4 regions of the Janthinobacterium sp. RA13 genome follow, and region 1 is predicted to be linked to each of the others. Evidence: predicted binding sites of a transcription regulator. Region 1 holds the regulator's gene; each other region holds the start of a gene.
What was found. The regulator FNR, encoded in region 1, switches genes on or off when oxygen is low (the NO sensors DNR and NnrR bind a similar motif). The targets are predictions, from matches to a motif close to TTGATNNNNATCAA.
Positions count from the first base shown of each region.

Region 2: FG13_RS15970 (universal stress protein) is a predicted target of FNR. The motif match lies at 2,374-2,387, and genes of this name have one in related genera.
Region 3: paaA (1,2-phenylacetyl-CoA epoxidase subunit PaaA) is a predicted target of FNR. The motif match lies at 2,127-2,140, and genes of this name have one in related genera.
Region 4: cydD (thiol reductant ABC exporter subunit CydD) is a predicted target of FNR. The motif match lies at 2,353-2,366, and genes of this name have one in related genera.

Region 1 is NZ_JQNP01000001.1:4,247,689-4,252,110, forward strand. It holds gene ccoP (cytochrome-c oxidase, cbb3-type subunit III) at 1-120, shown strand, start outside; gene ccoG (cytochrome c oxidase accessory protein CcoG) at 123-1,505, shown strand; gene FG13_RS18745 (FixH family protein) at 1,560-2,084, shown strand; gene fnr (fumarate/nitrate reduction transcriptional regulator Fnr) at 2,088-2,846, opposite strand; gene FG13_RS18755 (response regulator) at 3,086-4,422, shown strand, end outside.
Region 2 is NZ_JQNP01000001.1:3,595,428-3,599,849, reverse strand. It holds gene FG13_RS15980 (NADP-dependent malic enzyme) at 1-453, shown strand, start outside; gene FG13_RS15975 (hypothetical protein) at 505-1,371, opposite strand; gene FG13_RS15970 (universal stress protein) at 1,441-2,277, opposite strand; gene FG13_RS15965 (response regulator) at 2,590-3,603, opposite strand; gene FG13_RS15960 (MHYT domain-containing protein) at 3,600-4,422, opposite strand, start outside.
Region 3 is NZ_JQNP01000001.1:3,531,167-3,535,588, forward strand. It holds gene paaC (1,2-phenylacetyl-CoA epoxidase subunit PaaC) at 1-725, opposite strand, end outside; gene paaB (1,2-phenylacetyl-CoA epoxidase subunit PaaB) at 740-1,024, opposite strand; gene paaA (1,2-phenylacetyl-CoA epoxidase subunit PaaA) at 1,053-2,042, opposite strand; gene paaX (phenylacetic acid degradation operon negative regulatory protein PaaX) at 2,310-3,239, shown strand; gene FG13_RS15690 (hypothetical protein) at 3,350-3,604, opposite strand; gene FG13_RS15695 (M14 family metallopeptidase) at 3,746-4,422, shown strand, end outside.
Region 4 is NZ_JQNP01000001.1:363,402-367,823, reverse strand. It holds gene cydC (thiol reductant ABC exporter subunit CydC) at 1-603, opposite strand, end outside; gene cydD (thiol reductant ABC exporter subunit CydD) at 600-2,288, opposite strand; gene FG13_RS01600 (GbsR/MarR family transcriptional regulator) at 2,427-2,978, shown strand; gene FG13_RS30760 (PEP-CTERM sorting domain-containing protein) at 3,267-3,833, shown strand; gene FG13_RS01585 (hypothetical protein) at 3,979-4,158, shown strand; tRNA gene FG13_RS01580 (tRNA-Arg) at 4,229-4,303, opposite strand; tRNA gene FG13_RS01575 (tRNA-Pro) at 4,398-4,422, opposite strand, start outside.

The DNA of each region.
Region 1 (4,422 bases):
GTACGCAAGGGACGCAGCAACACCATGCCTGCCTTCAGCGATTTCCTCGGCGAATCCAAGGTACACGTGCTGTCGGCGTATGTCTGGAGTCTGTCGAATCCGCAGGCACCCGCCAAGTAAAAATGGAACCTCAAGTCATCAAGATGTATGCGGCCCGCGAGCAAATCTACCCTCGCGAGGCCAAAGGACGCTACGCTACCTGGCGATGGGTATGCGTATGGCTTACCCAGCTCGCGTTCTACGGCTTGCCGTGGTTGACCTGGAATGGCAGGCAAGCCCTGCTGTTCGATTTGACCACGCGCAAGTTCTACATTTTCGGCGTCGTGCTGTGGCCCCAGGATTTCATCTATCTGGCGGCCCTGCTGATCATCTGTGCGTATTTGTTGTTCCTCGTCACGGCCATTGCCGGGAGGGTGTGGTGCGGGTTCTCTTGCCCGCAAACGGTATACACGGAAATTTTCCTGTGGGTCGAACGCCGCATCGAGGGTACGCGCAGCGCGCGCATGGCCCTCGACAAGCAGGGCCCCTCCGTGCGCAAGGCGTTCAAGAAGACGGCCAAGCACCTGGCATGGGGCGCCATCGCCCTGTGGACGGGCTTTACCTTTGTCGGCTACTTCACGCCGATCAAGGAACTGGCGCAGTCGGTGACCACCCTGAACTTCGGTCCCTGGGAATGGTTCTGGGTCTTGTTCTACAGCCTGGCAACCTACGGCAACGCGGGCTGGCTGCGCGAGCAGGTGTGCAAATACATGTGCCCCTACGCGCGCTTCCAGAGCGCCATGTTCGACCAGGACACCCTGATCATCACCTACGATGCCAAGCGCGGCGAACCACGCGGCGCCATGAGCAAGAAGGCCGGCAACAACGACAAGCTGGGCGACTGCATCGATTGCACCCTGTGCGTGCAGGTGTGTCCGACCGGTATCGATATCCGCAACGGCCTGCAGTATGAATGCATCGGCTGCGCCGCCTGCGTCGATGCCTGCAACAGCGTGATGGACAAGGTCGAGCGGCCGCGTGGCCTGATACGCTACAGCACCGACCATGCGATGGAAAACAACTTCAATTCGAAGCAGATACGCCAGCGCGCCATGCGCCCGCGCGTCCTGATCTACACTTCCATCCTGGCCCTGATCATCATCGCCGTATGTACCTCGCTGGCCCTGCGCACACCCCTGAAAATGGATGTGATCCGCGACCGCGGTTCGATGGGACGCGAAGTGGAAGACGGCATGATCGAAAACGTCTACCGCCTGCAGATCATGAACACGTCCGAGCAAAGCCAGCATTTCAAGATCAGCGCTTCCGGCTTGCCGGGCCTGACCTTGCTGACGCGCGAAGAAGTGACCTTGCAGCCGACGGAAACGCTGGGCTGGCCGATCCGCCTGCGCGTGCCGCACGGCGTCGGCGAGAAGGGGTCGAACAAGATTGCGATCGAATTGCAATCGCTGGACAACCCCTCGCTGCATGTGCGTGAAAGCGCGGTATTCATCGTGCCGCGTTAAAGCAGGAAGGCCGGTCCCCGCATGGGGACTGGCCGTTTACACAGGAGAATCACCATGTCCGACAGTCTGAAACTGCAAGCCCCCGCCGATCCCTGGTACAAGCATCGCTGGCCATGGCTGCTGATGATCGGTCCCGGCCTGTCCGTGGTCGTCGGCAGCTTCATGGGCTATATCGCGTTTACGCAACCCGATGCGCTGGTGGTGGGCGACTATTACAAGCAGGGCAAGGCGATCAACCAGGATTTGAAGCGCGACACGATCGCCAGCGACCTGGCGATGGCTACCAGTTTGTCCTACGACGTGGCGTCAGCGCGCCTCAGTGGTTCCGTGCACAGCTTCGGCAAAGCTTACCAGGGTCCGCTGCAGCTGCACCTGGCGCATGCGACGCTGCCGGAAAAGGACATCAAGCTGCTGGTGCGGCCCGATGCGGCCGGCAATTTCTCGGTGGCGCTGCCGATGCTCGAGCGCAGCCGCTGGCAAGTGCTGGTGGAAAACGACAAGCGCGAGTGGCGCCTGTCCGGCATCTGGACCTGGCCGCTGCAACGCAGCATCGCGCTGCACGCCGACGAGGAACTGTAAGCCTTATTTGCAGACGTCGGTACCGGCCGTGATGGCCTTCAGTTTTGCCGGCTGCAAGATTTCAATTTCTCGGTTCGAGACGCGCAGCCAGCCTTCCTTCTTGAATTTCGACAATAAACGGCTGACGCTTTCGATGGTCAGGCCCAGGTAGTTGCCGATTTCCTCGCGCGACATGCGCAGCTGGAATTTGCTGCTCGAATAGCCGCGCGCTTCGTAGCGCGACGCCAGGTTGACGATAAAGGCGGCAAAACGCTGCGTCGCCTGCATATTGCCCAGCAACAGCATGACGCTTTGCTCGCGCGTGATTTCCTGGCTCATCATGCGGTGGAAATGGCGCAGCAGGGTCGGCATATTGCCCAGCAATTGTTCCAGGCTGGAAAACGGGATTTCACACACTTCGCTGTCTTCCAGCGCCACCGCATTACAGTGGTGGCGGTCGGCGCTGATGGCGTCCATGCCCAGCAGTTCGCCGGCCATCTGGAAACCCGTCACCTGCTCTTCGCCGCCCGGATTGATCTGGTACGTCTTGAAGTGCCCCAGGCGGATCGCGTACAGGTTCTGGAACGAGTCGCCGATGCGGAACAGCGAGGCGCCGCGCACGATTTTGCGGCGGCGGCCGATGATCTGGTCCAGCCTGTCCATGTCGCCCATATCGAGGCCCATCGGCAGGCACAATTGATGCATGCTGCAGGTCGAGCATCGCGCACGCAACGCTTCCACGTTCACTGTAGGCAAGGTTGGAGTGAGTAGCGCTTCAGTCATGTCGGTACCTTTTAGAAAATGCAACAACAAGTTTACTGCATACAGGGTTGCCGTGTGCCAATTTCACGGCAATTTCGCTGAATAAACGACGTTCCGACTTTAATTATATGGCAACATCGTCAAAAGCCCATGCGGGGAGGGCAATTTGCGCGGCGCCGCTTGCCAAGCTGGGGTATTGATAGGAAAATTCCTGACAGCATTATCTGCCGCCTGTGCCGCCCGGTACTGAAAAGGAAATCATGAAGCCTCTCGGCATCAAAGCAAAAGTCGCGCTGGCCACCAGCCTGACCTCGATCGCCATGATCGCGCTGGTCACCATGATCCAGGTGCAGCACATGCGCGACGATTTCACTAAAGTACTGCTGAGCCAGCAGTCATCCCTGATCAGCCGCACCGCTGCCGAGCTCGACGACAAGCTGGGCATGCTGCTGCAGATCGTCACCCTGACGGCCCGGCAGCAGCCGCCGGAACTGATCGCCCGGCCCGCCCAATTGCGCGAATACTATTCGCGCCGCTCGATGCTGGTGCTGTTCGACGACGTGCTGGTGCTCGACGCGCAAGGCGCCGTCGTGGCCGACATGCCGGAAGTGCCGGGGCGCGCCGGCATCAATGTTGCCGAGCGCGAGTATTTCCAGACCGTCCTGCGCACGCGCCAGCCCATGATCACCGAGCCGATGCTCGGTAAATCGAGCGGCATGCCCATCGTGCAGATGGTGGCGCCCGTGCTCACCGCCGATGGCCAGGTGGCCGGCGTGGTGATCGGCGTGCTGCGCCTGTACAAGGACAACCTGCTGGGGCGTTTGCGCTCGGAAAAGGTCGGCAAGAGCGGCTATTACTTCATCCTCACGCGCGGCGCCGTGCCGCGCTACGTGCTGCACCCCGATACCAGCCGCTTGCTGCAGCCGCGCCAGCCGAACGCCAATCTGACGACGACCCAGCTGCTGAAGGAAGATGGCGAAGGCAGCATGGTCAGCACCAACAGCCGCGGCATCACGGCCGTCAACAGTTTCAAGCGCCTGAAATCGGTGAACTGGCTGCTGGCCAGCTCGCTGCCCGTCGACGATGCCTTCGAACCGTTCGATGGCGTGCTGTACCGGCTGGTGCTGTGGAGCATCCTCGCCTCGCTGCTGGCCGCCTTTGTTCTGGGCTGGGTCACCGTGCGCCTGCTGTCGCCGCTGGTGCGCCTGCGCGACACCCTGCTGGCCCTGCGCAACAGCGGCAGCCGTTTTACCCCCGTGCCGGTGCAGCAGCGCGACGAGATCGGCGAACTGACGGAAGCGTTCAACGGTCTGATGAGCGAACGCGACCGCCTGCAGCAGGAACTCGAAGCGCGCGCGGCGGAGCTGGAGCAGGAACGCGACCGGGCCGAGGCGGCCAACCGCGCGAAGAGCGATTTCGTGGCCAACATGAGCCATGAAATCCGCACGCCCCTCAATGCCGTGCTGGGCATGGTGTATTTGCTGGGCAATACCAGACTCGACACGGAACAGCGCAAGTATCTGACCATGGTCAGAGTGGCGGGCCAGTCGCTGCTGGGCATCCTCAACGACGTGCTCGACTATTCGAAGATCGAGGC
Region 2 (4,422 bases), 650 kb from region 1:
GAGATCACCATCATGGCCGCCGAAGAGATGACCCGTTTCGGCCTGTCGCCGCGCGCGGCCCTGCTGTCGCACTCGAACTTCGGTTCCAGCGACAGCGCCTCGGCGCAAAAGATGCGCGCCGCCTTGGCCATCGTCAAGGAACGCGCGCCGGACCTGGAAATCGACGGCGAAATGCACGGCGATACGGCCCTCGACAGCAAGCTGCGTCAAAAACTGATGCCCAATTCGGCACTGAAGAACGACGCCAACCTGCTCGTCATGCCGAACATCGAATCGGCCAACATCGCCTACAACCTGGTGAAAACGGCGGCCGGCAACGGCATCGCCGTGGGCCCGATCCTGCTCGGCTGCGCCAAACCCGTGCACATTCTGACGCCATCGGCCACCGTGCGCCGCATCGTCAACATGACGGCGCTGTGCGTCGTGGATGCTGTCGCCCAGCGTAAAGCCTAAGCCTTAGCAGCACATGAAAAGCCGCCCCGTCCGCAAGGAGGGGCGGCTTTTTTACATGGGTGGCACGGGCAGGGCCGTGGCCGGATGGCGGCGCAGGTAATAGTGGCGGTACAGCATGATCTCGCCCCACACCAGCAGCAGCGCGGCCAGCGCGAGCAGGCCCAGCGTGATCTTGAGCGAATTGAAATAGGCGCCGGCCTGGCGTTTGACGGCGTCGATGAAAATCATCGGCACTGATTTGTCGAGTTTGCTGAAATCGGCCTGGCGCGCCACATCGGTGGTCAGGCGCACTGCCAGGTCGGTGCCCAGACTGGCCAGGTCGCCCGTCGCCTGGCCACGGAAGCCGGCGCCCTTGAGCGCTTCGCCCAGCACAGTTGCCCTGGCGATCAGCTGTTCCTGCAGCACCTGCGTCAGCAGCACGCTGCCGCGGCGCAGGATGAATTCATTGATCCAGCGCGCCTTGCTGCGTTCCCAGTAACTGCCTGATGTAGGCCGGTAATACATGTCTTGCACGAAGGGTTCGATCAGGCTGCGCATGCTGATAGCCTGGCCCGGGGCGATCAGCCTGACCTGCTGTTCCAGGTAGACGCGCAGCGCCGGCATCTGCGCTTCGACCACAGGCTGCAGGTCGCGCTCAAGGGCCTGGTTGACGACGCGGTGCACGCTGTGCACGGCGCCAAACCCGCCACCGAGGAGCGGCAGCGCGACGAGGATCAACACATAGCTGAGCTTGGCGGCCACATGCCAGGCGGGCGGGCGGCGCACCAGCAGGCATTTTCTGGCCAGCTGGTAGCAGATGCCGAGCGCCAGCACAAAGCCGATCACGCCATACAGCAGCATCCACGGCAGGACCGTCCACAGCAGGTCGCTGCCGAACGGCGCCAGGGTGCTACTCCAGTTGAGCAGTTGTTGCTTCATGTACATTGCCTTGAGGTAAGTAATCAGGCAATTATAGCTATTTAGCAAATAAACATGGCGCGCTTGACGTCAATGCGCCATCAGCACCGGTACCGTCATCTGGCGCAAGATCGTTTCCGTCACGCCGCCGAGTAAAATTTCGCGGAAGCGCGCGTGGCCGTAGCCGCCCATCACCAGCAAGTCCGCATGCACTTCGGCGGCCATGGCCAGCAGCGCCGCGCCGATGTCGCCCGTGGTGGTGGCCGAACGCACCTCGACGGGCACGCCATGGCGGCTCAGGTAGGCGGCGATGTCGGCGCCCGGGTGGCGCGCCGGCTGCGCGTGGCCGGCCGGCGGGTGCAGCAGGGCCAGCACCACCAAGCGCGCCGCGCGCAAGAGGGGCAGGGCGTGGCCGATGGCGCGCGTCGCTTCCATGCTGCCATCCCAGGCCACCACGACGGTGTTGTCCACTTGCGCGAATTGGCCGCTGCGCGGCACGATCAGCACGGGACGGGCCGCGTTCAGCATCACGTAGGGCACCAGGTCGCTCATGGCGCCGGGCAGGGCTTCGCTGTCGTCGTGCTGGCTGAGCACCGTCAAGTCGCTGTAGCGGGCGCTGACGGCCATGCCGCCATCTTCATCGTCTTCGATCAGGCGCCGTTCCAGCGAGGCGGCGCCGGCCTGGCGCGCCAGCGTTTCAAACTGGGCCAGCGCCTGTTCCGCCTGCCCGTGCAGGGCTGAAATCTGCGCCGCCACGGCGCCGCCGCGCATGCCGCGGTTGTTTTCCACGTAAAAGCGCGACAGGCCCGTCATGGCTGCGCCGATCAGGTGCGCCTGGTGCGCGTGCGCCAGCCGCGCCGCGATGGCGATGCGCTGCGGCGCATGGCGCGACAGGTCGGCGTGGACGAGGATGGATTTATAGGCCATGGTGTCATTCGCTAGTCAGGATGGCAACAAGGCTAGAACGGCAACAGGGGCAAGTCCAGCATTGCCGTGCTGACGGACGTTTTTCTTATGCGGGGCTTGATATGGGTCAAAAAAATACGGACCATGGCCATCTGCAAGGCCACAGCCAGGAAATTGCGAGCTGTTTGATGCGCGTCAAAATGCCTGGCCCACAGCCAGCCATAATGGGATTGAACTCCTTGCCCTTCCAGTGGTCTGCATCGGCGCCGGCGCCATCTGTCCGGCACTTGCTTGTGTGACGCAACAACGCTGGCCGTGGCGGGAGTTCACTCGTCAAGCCGGCGCCTGGTGTTCGGCTTTCTCCGCCCAGCGCAGCCGGATGGCGTCGATGGCGGGCAGTTCCTGCACAAACAGTTCGACCAGGCGTGCATCGAAATGGCTGCCTTGTTGCGCTTGCAGATAGCCCACGGCGTCCGTCACCGACCACGCGCGCTTGTACGGGCGCACCGAGGTCAGCGCGTCGAAGACGTCGGCCACGGCGACGATGCGCCCGGCCAGCGGAATCGCTTCGCCCGCCAAGCCGTCCGGATAACCGCTGCCATCCCATTTTTCATGGTGCGACAGGGCGATTGCGCGCGCCAGCGCCAGCATGCCGCCTTCGGCATGTTCGCCGATGATGTCGCCGCCGATGCGCGCATGCGTCTGCATGATGGCCCATTCGTCCGCGTCGAGCTTGCCCGGCTTTTGCAGGATGCGGTCGGGGATGCCGATCTTGCCCACATCGTGCATGGGCGCCGCGTGCAGCAGGTCGTCCGCGGCGGCCTCGTCCATGCCTGCGGCCACGCCCAGCAGGCGCGCGTAATGGCTCATGCGGATCACGTGCAAGCCTGTTTCATTGTCCTTGTATTCGGCCGCCAGACCCAGGCGCTGGACGATCTGCAGCCGCGTTTCCTTCAATTCATCGATGCGCACCAGCGACAGGTGCGTGCGCACGCGGGCGCGCACGATGGCGGGGCTGAGCGGCTTGGTGATGTAATCGACGGCGCCCGCTTCAAAGCCGCTGAGTTCGTCGCGCATGTCGTTCAGGGCCGTGACGAAAATGACGGGGATGGCGGCTGTCAGCGGCGCCGCTTTCAGCTGGCGGCAGGTGTCGTGGCCGCTCATGCCGGGCATCATCACGTCGAGCAGGATCAGGGCCGGGCGTTCCTGCTGCGCCAGTGCCAGCGCCCGCGCGCCATCCTTGGCGAACAGCAGCGCGTAATCGTTCTGCAAGATCTGGCGCAGCAACTGCAAATTGGCCGCCTCATCGTCGACGACGAGAATCACGGGCCGGGCGGATGCATTCATGGGGACTCCGGGGCGTAGGTGTGCAGCAAGTCGTGCAGCAGCGACTGCGCCAGGGGGAAATCAAAGTCGTCGATGGCGTGCAAGAGTGGGGCCAGTGCGTCCGCTTGCGCGCCCATGGCGTGCTGCAACTGTGCTTGCGCCGCGTCATCGAGTTCGCCGCGCCGCAAGGCGCTTAATAGTGTACTGGCCGCTTGTCGGGCGGCGGGCGCGTCGATGGCAGCCGCCGTTGCCACCGGCAAGGCAGGCGGCGCCAGCCGGGCGATGGCGGCCACGGCCGCCGGCCATTGCGTCAGCAGGGCGCCCAGCGTTGCGTCGAGCTGTTGTGCCGTGGCGGGGCCGGGGCTGGCGCAGCATTGCTCCAGCGCCGCCAGGCTGGCGGCCAATTGCTCCAGGCCGAGGTTGGCCGCCACGCCGCGCAGTTGGTGACTCTGCGGCAAGAGCGCTAGGTGGTCGCGCGCCTCGATGGCGGCCAGCAGGGCCGGCGGCAGGCGGGGATGCTCGATTCCGAAACGGGCCAGCGCCGCGCGGTAGGCGCCGTCGTTGCCAGCCCAGCGCTGCAGGGCGCCCGCATGGTGCAGCACCCGTCCGCCAGCGGGCGCCGGCGCGTGGCTGGCGTCGGTCGGGTCCGCCGCCAGGCCCAGCACGCGGGCGATTTCCTGCGACAGCGCCTGCCATTCGACGGGTTTTGTCGCGAAACCGTCCATGCCGGCCGCGCGCGCCGCCTTGCGGTGCGCATCGAGCACGCTGGCCGTCATGGCGATCACGGGCACGCGCGGGCGGCCATCGCGCAGGGCGGCGGCACGGATGGCTTGCGTGGCG
Region 3 (4,422 bases), 720 kb from region 1:
TGCAGGAACTGCATCTCGGCCAGAATAAAACCCAGGTGCTCCGTGTGCGTGCCCTGCTTGCCGCCCTTTTGCATCCAGGCGTCGGGCGCCGGCATGGTCAAGGTGGCTTCGGCGAATATCTCGGCCACGTGTTCGAGGAAAGCGCGGCGCAGCACGTCCGATGGCGGCGCGATGCCGGCGGCAACCATGGCCTGGTCGACGGCGTCATACGTGAACATCTCGCCCGTGTACATCCACAGCTGGTCGGCGGCGGCCTGCGTTTTCGCGTGGCTGTCCGCCGTGCCGTCGCCGAGGCGCACGATCAGGTCGCCGCTGCGGCGCAAGTGATAGGTCACTTCCTTGATCGACTTTTGCGCCACCTCGACGATGCGCGCATCCGCCGATTTCGTCAGTTCCAGCAGCTGGAAATAGTGCCAGCTGTCGAAGAAGAACTGGCGCATCATCGTGTCGGCGTAATTGCCGTTCGGCTGCTCGACCAGCAGGCAGTTCTTGAAGTCGTGGGCGTCGCGCAAAAAGGCGATGTCGTCCTCGTCGCGGCCCGCGTTTTCCAGTTCGGCCGCATAGCTGAACCACAAACGCGTCTGACCCAGCAAGTCCAGCGCCACGTTGGTCAGCGCCATGTCTTCTTCCAGCGCCGGCCCCTTGCCGCACAGCTGCGACAACTGCTGGCTGAGGATCAGGGCGTTGTCGCCCAGGCGCAAGAGGTAATTGACCTTGTCATCCATTACAGGCGCTCCCATCACAGGTTCTTGACTTCTTCCGGCATCGGGAAGAAGGTGGGATGGCGGTACACCTTGCTGTTCGACGGTTCGAACAGGGCGCCCTTGTCGCCGGGGCTGCTGGCAACGATATCGGCCGCGCGCACCACCCAGATGCTCACGCCTTCATTGCGGCGCGTATAGACATCGCGCGCATGGTTGACCGCCATGGTGGCGTCGGAAGCGTGCAGGCTGCCCACATGCTTGTGCGCCAGGCCGTGCTGGCTGCGGATGAAAACTTCCCACAATGGCCATTCTTTGCTCATGTTGCTATCCCCTATCTGTCTTATGTATTTACGCTGCCGCTTTGCTAGCAGCTTGCTTGTCTGCATACGCGACCAAGGCATCGCGGAACCATGCGCCGTCTTCGTACGCTTTGACGCGCGTTTGCAGGCGTTCGCGGTTGCACGGGCCATTGCCCTTCAGGACGTTGTTGAACTCGGACCAGTCGATCTCGCCGAATTCATAATGGCCCGTTTCCGCATTGAATTTCAGGTCGGGATCGGGCACGGTCAAGCCCAGGTATTCGATTTGCGGCACGGTCTGGTCGACCATGCGCTGGCGCAATTCGTCGTTCGAGAACAGCTTGATGCGCCATTGCGCCGACTGGGCGCTGTTGACGGAGGCGGCGTCGGACGGGCCGAACATCATCAACGAAGGCCACCACCAGCGGTTCAAGGCATCCTGCGCCATGGCTTTCTGCTCGGGCGTGCCCTTGCACAGCGACATCATGATGTCGTAGCCCTGGCGCGCATGGAACGATTCTTCCTTGCACACGCGGATCATGGCGCGCGCATACGGACCGTAAGAGCAGCGGCACAGGGGAATCTGGTTGATGATGGCGGAACCGTCGACCAGCCAGCCGATGGCGCCCATGTCGGCCCACGACAGGGTCGGATAATTAAAGATGCTGGAATACTTGGCTTTGCCCGAGTGCAAGGCTGCCAACAAGTCGTCGCGCGACACGCCTAACGTTTCCGCGGCGCTGTACAGGTACAGGCCGTGACCCGCTTCGTCCTGGATCTTCGCCAGAAGGATCGACTTGCGCTTCAAGGTCGGCGCGCGTGTGACCCAGTTACCTTCGGGCAATTGGCCGACGATTTCCGAGTGCGCGTGCTGCGAAATCTGGCGGATCAGGGTTTTGCGGTAGGCGTCCGGCATCCAGTCCTTGGCCTCGATCTTGATGCCTTCGTCGATGCGCGCCTGGAAAGCGCGCTCTTCCTGGCCCATGTCGTCGAGGGAACGGACGTTCTTGAGGCCGGTTTCAACCATTTGTGCGTACATGATCTGTCTCCCATGTCTTTGATTTTGCGCAGCAACGCGGTGCGATGAACAGATAATACGATACAAAAAACGATTTGCATACACTTGATATGAATCATTTTAAAATTTCGTATCTTGTGCGGGTTTTTTGTGCGTATGATATTGCTTATGAGAAAACACTACGAAGCGCCACCCGCGCTTCCGGCAAATTATTGCCGCGCTACCCGCGCAGCCAAGTAAACTGCTGCTTTTATTGATTCGACCGCAACACGGCCAGACCGGAACCACATGAAGAACACCCGCTGCACAGCATGGATAGCCGATTTCCTGGAAAGCGACCCACCGCGCTCGAAGTCCCTGGTGATGACCATCTTTGGCGACGCCATCGTGCCGCGCGGCGGCGCCATCTGGCTGGGCAGCCTGATCGAACTGCTGGCGCCATTCGGCGTCAATGACCGGTTATTGCGCACCAGCGTATTCCGCCTGGCGCAGGAAGGCTGGCTCAGCTCGCAGCGCGACGGCCGCCGCAGCGCCTATACGATACGCCCGGAGGCGCTGGCCCGCTTCGAACGCGCCTACCGCCGCATCTATGCGCCGCTGGTCGTGCACTGGGATGGCAGCTGGACCCTGGTGATCGGGCCGGCCGGCAGCATCGGCGCCGCCGAGCGGGGGGCGCTGCGCAAGGAATTATTGTGGGCCGGATATGGTTTGATTTCTCCCGGCATCTTTGGCCACCCGGCCAGCAATGCGGAGGCGCTGGAAGATATCCTCGTGCGCAATGAGGTGCAGGGCAAGCTGTATGTTTGCCACACCACGGAATTGCCGGGCGTCAGCACGCGCCCGCTGCGCGACATGGTGGGCGACTGCTGGGACTTGTCGGAAGTGATGGCCGGCTACGAAAAATTCATCGCCAGCTTCCAGCCCCTGCTGACCCTGCTGCAGGAAGAACCCGTGTTCGATGCGGAGCAGGCGTTCGTCATCCGCTCCCTGCTGACGCACGCCTACCGCCGCGTGCAACTGCACGACCCGCAACTGCCCGTCGAGCTGCTGCCCGAACCGTGGCCCGGCACGCAAGCCTACGCATTGGCGCGCGACCTGTACCGCATCACGTATGCGGCCGCCGAGGAACATATCCTGGCTACCCTGCGGCGCGAGGATGAGCAGGCGCCGAATGTCGAGCCGTGGTTCTACGAACGATTTGGCGGTCTGAACACCTGACAAAACGTCCATGGCGGCGTTGCAGGGCCTGGGCGTACGTTCGTACTGCCTGCGACCCTGCGCCTTGCCCTGAACATTTTTCAGGCGTTCAGGAATAAGTTACTGTCTGCTCACTGTTTCACCACTACTTGCTTCGCTCCCGCCAGCAAATCCTGCCCCAGCTTTTCCAGCGCATTGGCCTGCACCAGCATGGTGTCGAGTATGGCGACGTTGAACGTGTATTCGGCCGGCGTCGTATAGCCGGGGAAACGTATGATGCGCAGCAATTCCTGTAAGGTCGTGCCCTTGCCCAGGTGCGCCAGGGCGTCGCTGAGGGCGCTGACTTTCTTTTCCAGTTCGCGTATGTGTTTGCCGTTGTCATCCATGATGCTCTCCTCATGTTGGAGCTATCACGTTAGCAAAGCATGTCCGCCGTCGTTTGCGCCAGCACAAAGGCGCCGCTAAAACGGGTATCATCGCGCCATTGCACACGATGCAAAACCCATACGTTTTTATCAGGAACACACATGACCATTAAAATCAGCCAGCAATTCGACGCCGGCGCGATCGAGGTGCTGCGCGCCGACGATGCCCACTCCATCGAGCTGAACATCCGCAAGGATTCCCACGCCGACATCACGCAGTGGTTTTACTTCCGCCTGCAAGGCGCGCAAGGCGAAGCGTGCACGATCCGCTTCATGAACGCCGGCAAGTCGGCCTACCCGGACGGCTGGAAAGATTACCAGGCCGTCGCCAGCTACGACCGCGAAACCTGGTTCCGCGTGCCGACCAGCTTTGACGGCACCGTGATGACCATCGAACATACGCCGGAAGAAGAAAGCGTGTACTACGCCTACTTCGAACCGTATCCATGGGACCGCCACCTGGCCCTGATCGACAGCGCGCAAGCGTCGCCGCTGGTGCGCCTGATCGACCTGGGCAGCACGGTTGAGGGCCGCGACATGAATCTGCTGGTGGTCGGCGACGCCGATGCCGAGAAAAAAGTCTGGGTCATCGCGCGCCAGCATCCAGGCGAGACGATGGCCGAATGGTTTGTCGAAGGCATGCTCGAAGCCTTGCTGGACCAGGCCAATCCGTTTGCCCGCCAGTGCCTGCAGGACGCCGTCTTCTACGTGGTGCCGAACATGAACCCGGACGGTTCCGTGCACGGCAACCTGCGTACCAACGCGGCCGGCGCCAACCT
Region 4 (4,422 bases), 3.9 Mb from region 1:
GGCGCGTGTACGCACGATGGCGGGACGGCGGGCGCGTTGCGCCACGACCCAGCTGATGCCGCCGCCGGCGGCCAGCAGCCACACGGCCAGACCCAGGCCCAGCTGCCACCGCATCACGCCCAGCGCCACGCCGGCCAGCAAGGCTACGCACAAGGCCGTGAAGGCAGGCACCAGCAGACGCAAATACAGTGATTCGAGCGCGTCGATATCGGCCGTCAGGCGGAACAGCAGCTTGGCGGGCTGGCGCAGCAAGCGGCTGGCCGCTTCCGGGCGCGACCAGCCACGGAACAGCCGCACGCGGATGCTGGCCAGCGCGGCGAACGTGGCGTCGTGCGTGACGAGGCGTTCCGCATAACGCGAACCCGTGCGGCCGATGGCCAGCAGGCGGATGCCGGCCGACGGACCGAAGACATCGAACAGGATGGCCGTCGACGCATGCAGGCCGGCAATCGAGGTGGCCGTGATAAACCAGCCGGACAAGCCCAGCAAGGCCATGCCGGACACCGCCGTCAGGGCCGCCAGCAAGGCGCCGCCGATCAGCTTGCCGGGCTGGGCCAGCAGCAATTGCCGCAGCACGGGGTTGAGCATCATTGAATTTTTCATGCCTGCCGCTCCTGCGCCGATGCCCGGGCATCGACCTGCACCGTGCGCTGCAGGCGGCCGGCCAGCACGGGGTCGTGCGTGGCGACGATCATCGTCTTGCCTTGCGCCAGTGCCAGCAAGGCGTCCGTGACGCGCGCCGCCGTTTCGCTGTCCAGGTGGGCCGTCGGTTCATCGACCAGCAGCAAATCGGCATGCGGATGCAGGGCCACGCGGGCCAGCGCCAGGCGCACGGCTTCGCCACCGGACAAGCCCTGGCCGCCATCGCTGAGCATGACGGCCGGCTGCGCCTGCGCCACGGCAGCCAGGTCGGCCAGGTGCAGCGCCTGCGTCACCTGCGTGGCGCTGGCGCCCGTGCGGCCCAGGGTCACGTTCTGGCTGACGGAGGCGGCAAACACGTGCGGGCGCTGGCCCATCCAGGCCATGCGCTGGCGCAAGGTATTGACGGTACTGTCGGTCAGGCGCACGCCGCCGATGCGGATGTCTCCGCCGCTGGCGGGCAGCAAGCCGGCCAGAAGAGACAGCAAGGTGGTCTTGCCGGCGCCGCTGGCGCCCAGCAGGGCCAGGTGTTCGCCGGCGCGCACCGTCAAGTCGAAGCCGTCGAACACGGGCGCTTCGCCAGGGTGGGCAAAACGCAGTTGATGGATGTCGATAGCGGGCGGCGGCGCCACGGCCATGGCGGCGGCGGAGACGACGACAGACAGGACCTCCGCGCCTGGCAGCGGAACGCCGTCGGCCGCCAGGTCGTGCAGGCCGGCCAGGCCCGCTTCGCCGGCCGCCTTGTCGTGCCAGACGGCGGCCAGTTCGCGCAAGGGTTCGAAAAACGCGGGCGCCAGCAACAGGATGAACAAACCCTGCCCCAAGGTCAGCTCGCGGCCCCAGGTGCCGAAATTGATGCTGCCCAAGAGGGAGAAACCGATGAAGGCCGCCACCATGGCGACACCGAGCGCGGAAAACAGTTCCAGCACGGCGGACGACAAAAAGGCGATGCGCAGCACCACCATCGTGCGCCGGCGCACGGATTGCGATGAGGCGTCGAGCCGTGCGGCCGTGGCGTCGACGGCGTCGAGCGCGCGCAGGGTGGCCAGGCCGCGCAGGCGGTCCAATAGAAAGGCGTTCATGCTACCCATTTCCACCATCTGCGCGCGGCTGGCCGCTTGCGCGCCCATGCCGACCAGGGCCATGAAGACGGGAATCAACGGCGCGGCGATGAGCAGGATCAAGGCGGCGATCCACGACAGCGGTGTCACCACGGCGAGGATCACGAGCGGCACCAGCATGACTTTCCAGCGCGCGGGCTTGTAGCGCACCAGATACGGCACGATGGCTTCGGCCTGTTCGGCGATGACGCTGGCCGCCTGGCCCGACTGCGCACGCTGGCGGTCCAGCGGCGAACGGCGCGCCAGCGCTTGCGCCACTTGTGCGCGCAAGGTGGACAGGTGCGCGCGCGCCGCCGCATACATGCGCCGCGCGCCCCACGCTTCGCAGCCGGCGCGCAGCACGCCCAGCAGCAGCACGCCAGCGGCCGGCAGCAGGGCCGCGCGCCACGCTGCACCGTCCAGCATGGCTTGCACGGCCCAGGCCAGCAAGGCCGCTTGCGGCAGCCACAGCAAGGCGGCGCCACCCTGCGCCAGGCTGGCGGCACGGGGAAGGATAAAGCGGGGCAAAGACAGTGGCGTGGTCGGCATCTCTATACTTTTTGAGTTTTCAGAATTTTCTGTAAATTCGATATTTTGTATAATACTGCGAAACATGACATATATCAATTGACCCTGCGGGTGTGGCGTGAAAAAATTCAGATAATTATGAAAACTCAACATATCCAAATGACGCCGCTGATCCTGACCTTCGTCAGCCATTTCGGCGAGATGGGCAGCCGCTGGGGCTTTAACCGCACAGTGGGGCAAGTGTACGCCTTGTTGTTTGTCGCGGAGCATCCTTTACACGCGGATGAAATCGCGGAACACCTGAGTTTTTCACGCTCGAACGTGAGCATCGGCCTGAAGGAATTGCAGGGCTGGGGCTTGATACGCCAATCGCGCATCCCAGGCGACCGGCGCGAGTATTTTTCCTCGCTGGGCGATGTGTGGCAAATCTTCCGCGTGGTGGCCGCCGAGCGCCGCCGCCGCGAAGTGGCCCCTACCCTGACGGTGCTGCGCGAATCGCTGCTGGCGCCGGCCACGGAACCCGTCGACCAGTATGCGCAGGAGCGCATGCGCGAAATGTATGAATTGGTCGACCTGGCCAACACCTGGTTCGACGACTTGCAGCGCCTGTCGCCCGAATCGATGGCGCAGCTGATGAAAATGGGCGCCAAGGTGCAAAAACTGCTCAACGCCAAGGATCGCCTGTTTGGCGTCAGCAATAACAGCGACTGAAACCCGCCTCCCCTCTTCCCACTCAAGGCGTTGCCAGCACAAGCTGGCACGCCTTGTCACGCCATGTCTATTCCCGCACAGGCCCTCGCCAGCACAGCCATACATAGCCGTATGCGATGTTGTCAAGCATGCCAATAGCATTATTTAAATTGTATTAATTTACATCAAGACTAAGCTTGCATATGCGTACTCACGCAAAGGCGACCGGGCGACAAGTCGACCTCCCTGACCGGATGGCGCGCACCCTGAAGCAGTGAAATGTCTGCAATAAAATAAAAGGGGATTTTCATGAAAAGCATAACAAGCATTGCCATACGGGCATCCATGCTGGCCGCCCTGACGGCCTGCATGGGTGTGGCACAGGCTGCTACATGGGTCGATGTGGGACCGGCCAGCGGTTTCAGCATCGAAGGCAGCACCGTCACTTACTCGCCGTCACCTGCCCTCATGGTGAAATACTATGACGACAATCTCGTGCCGCAGAGTCCCACCGACATCCAGGGCTACATCAACGGCGTTTTCGGCACCAGCCTGGGTGCGGCCGTCTCGTTTTGCGACAATGCCACCTCAGGCTGCACCGCGGGCACCACGGCAGGCGCCAGCGGCGGGGTGAATTCCTTCACGAGTGCGGCGGACTATGATTACCTAGCCATCCATTTCGGCCAGGGCGAACTGGTCTTCCAATGGGCAGCGCCCGTCGCAGCCGGCACGACCTTCACGGTAGAGGGCTTGCCCAAGGACCTGAGCAATTACCGCGCCTATGTTTCCGCCATCCCTGAACCGGAAACCTATGCCATGCTGCTCGCCGGCCTGGGCCTGCTCGGCATCCTGGCGCGCCGCCGCCAGGCAAAATAAGAGCATCGGGCAAGACCCGCAACACGGCGCCGGCGCATCCATGTTTACAGCGCGCTTGCGCCGCGCTGCCCACTCTTTACACCGCCTTTATGCCGCTCCCGCTATGCTGGCCGACATCATCAGCCATCGTTGCGAGGGAGCTCACATGTATGAATCACCATTCCAGCCGCGCGCGCGCGACCTGGTCCGCCGGCATTTGCCTGCGCGCGAACGGCTGCGCCAGGCACGCCTGGCGAGCAAGAAAATGCTGTCGGTGTTGTCTGCGCTGCTGTGCGCCGTGCCGCTGCTGTATTTGCTGAGCGTGGTGCTGTTTGCGCAGCCTTAGGGCCGCGTGCTGATAGACAGGAAAGAGAGAAGATGCGGCCGCATGGCGCAAGCCGTGGCCAGTATGAAACTGGTCCGCCCAGAGGGAATCGAACCCCCATTCACGGTTTAGAAGACCGTTGTCCTATCCGTTGAACGATGGGCGGAGAGGTGCAGTATTTTAGTCCATGCGCGCCAGCAATGAAATGCCAGCGCGGAATAGAAAACGGGCTGTCATTTCTGACAGCCCGCTTATGACTTTGGTCGGAGTACAAGGATTCGAACC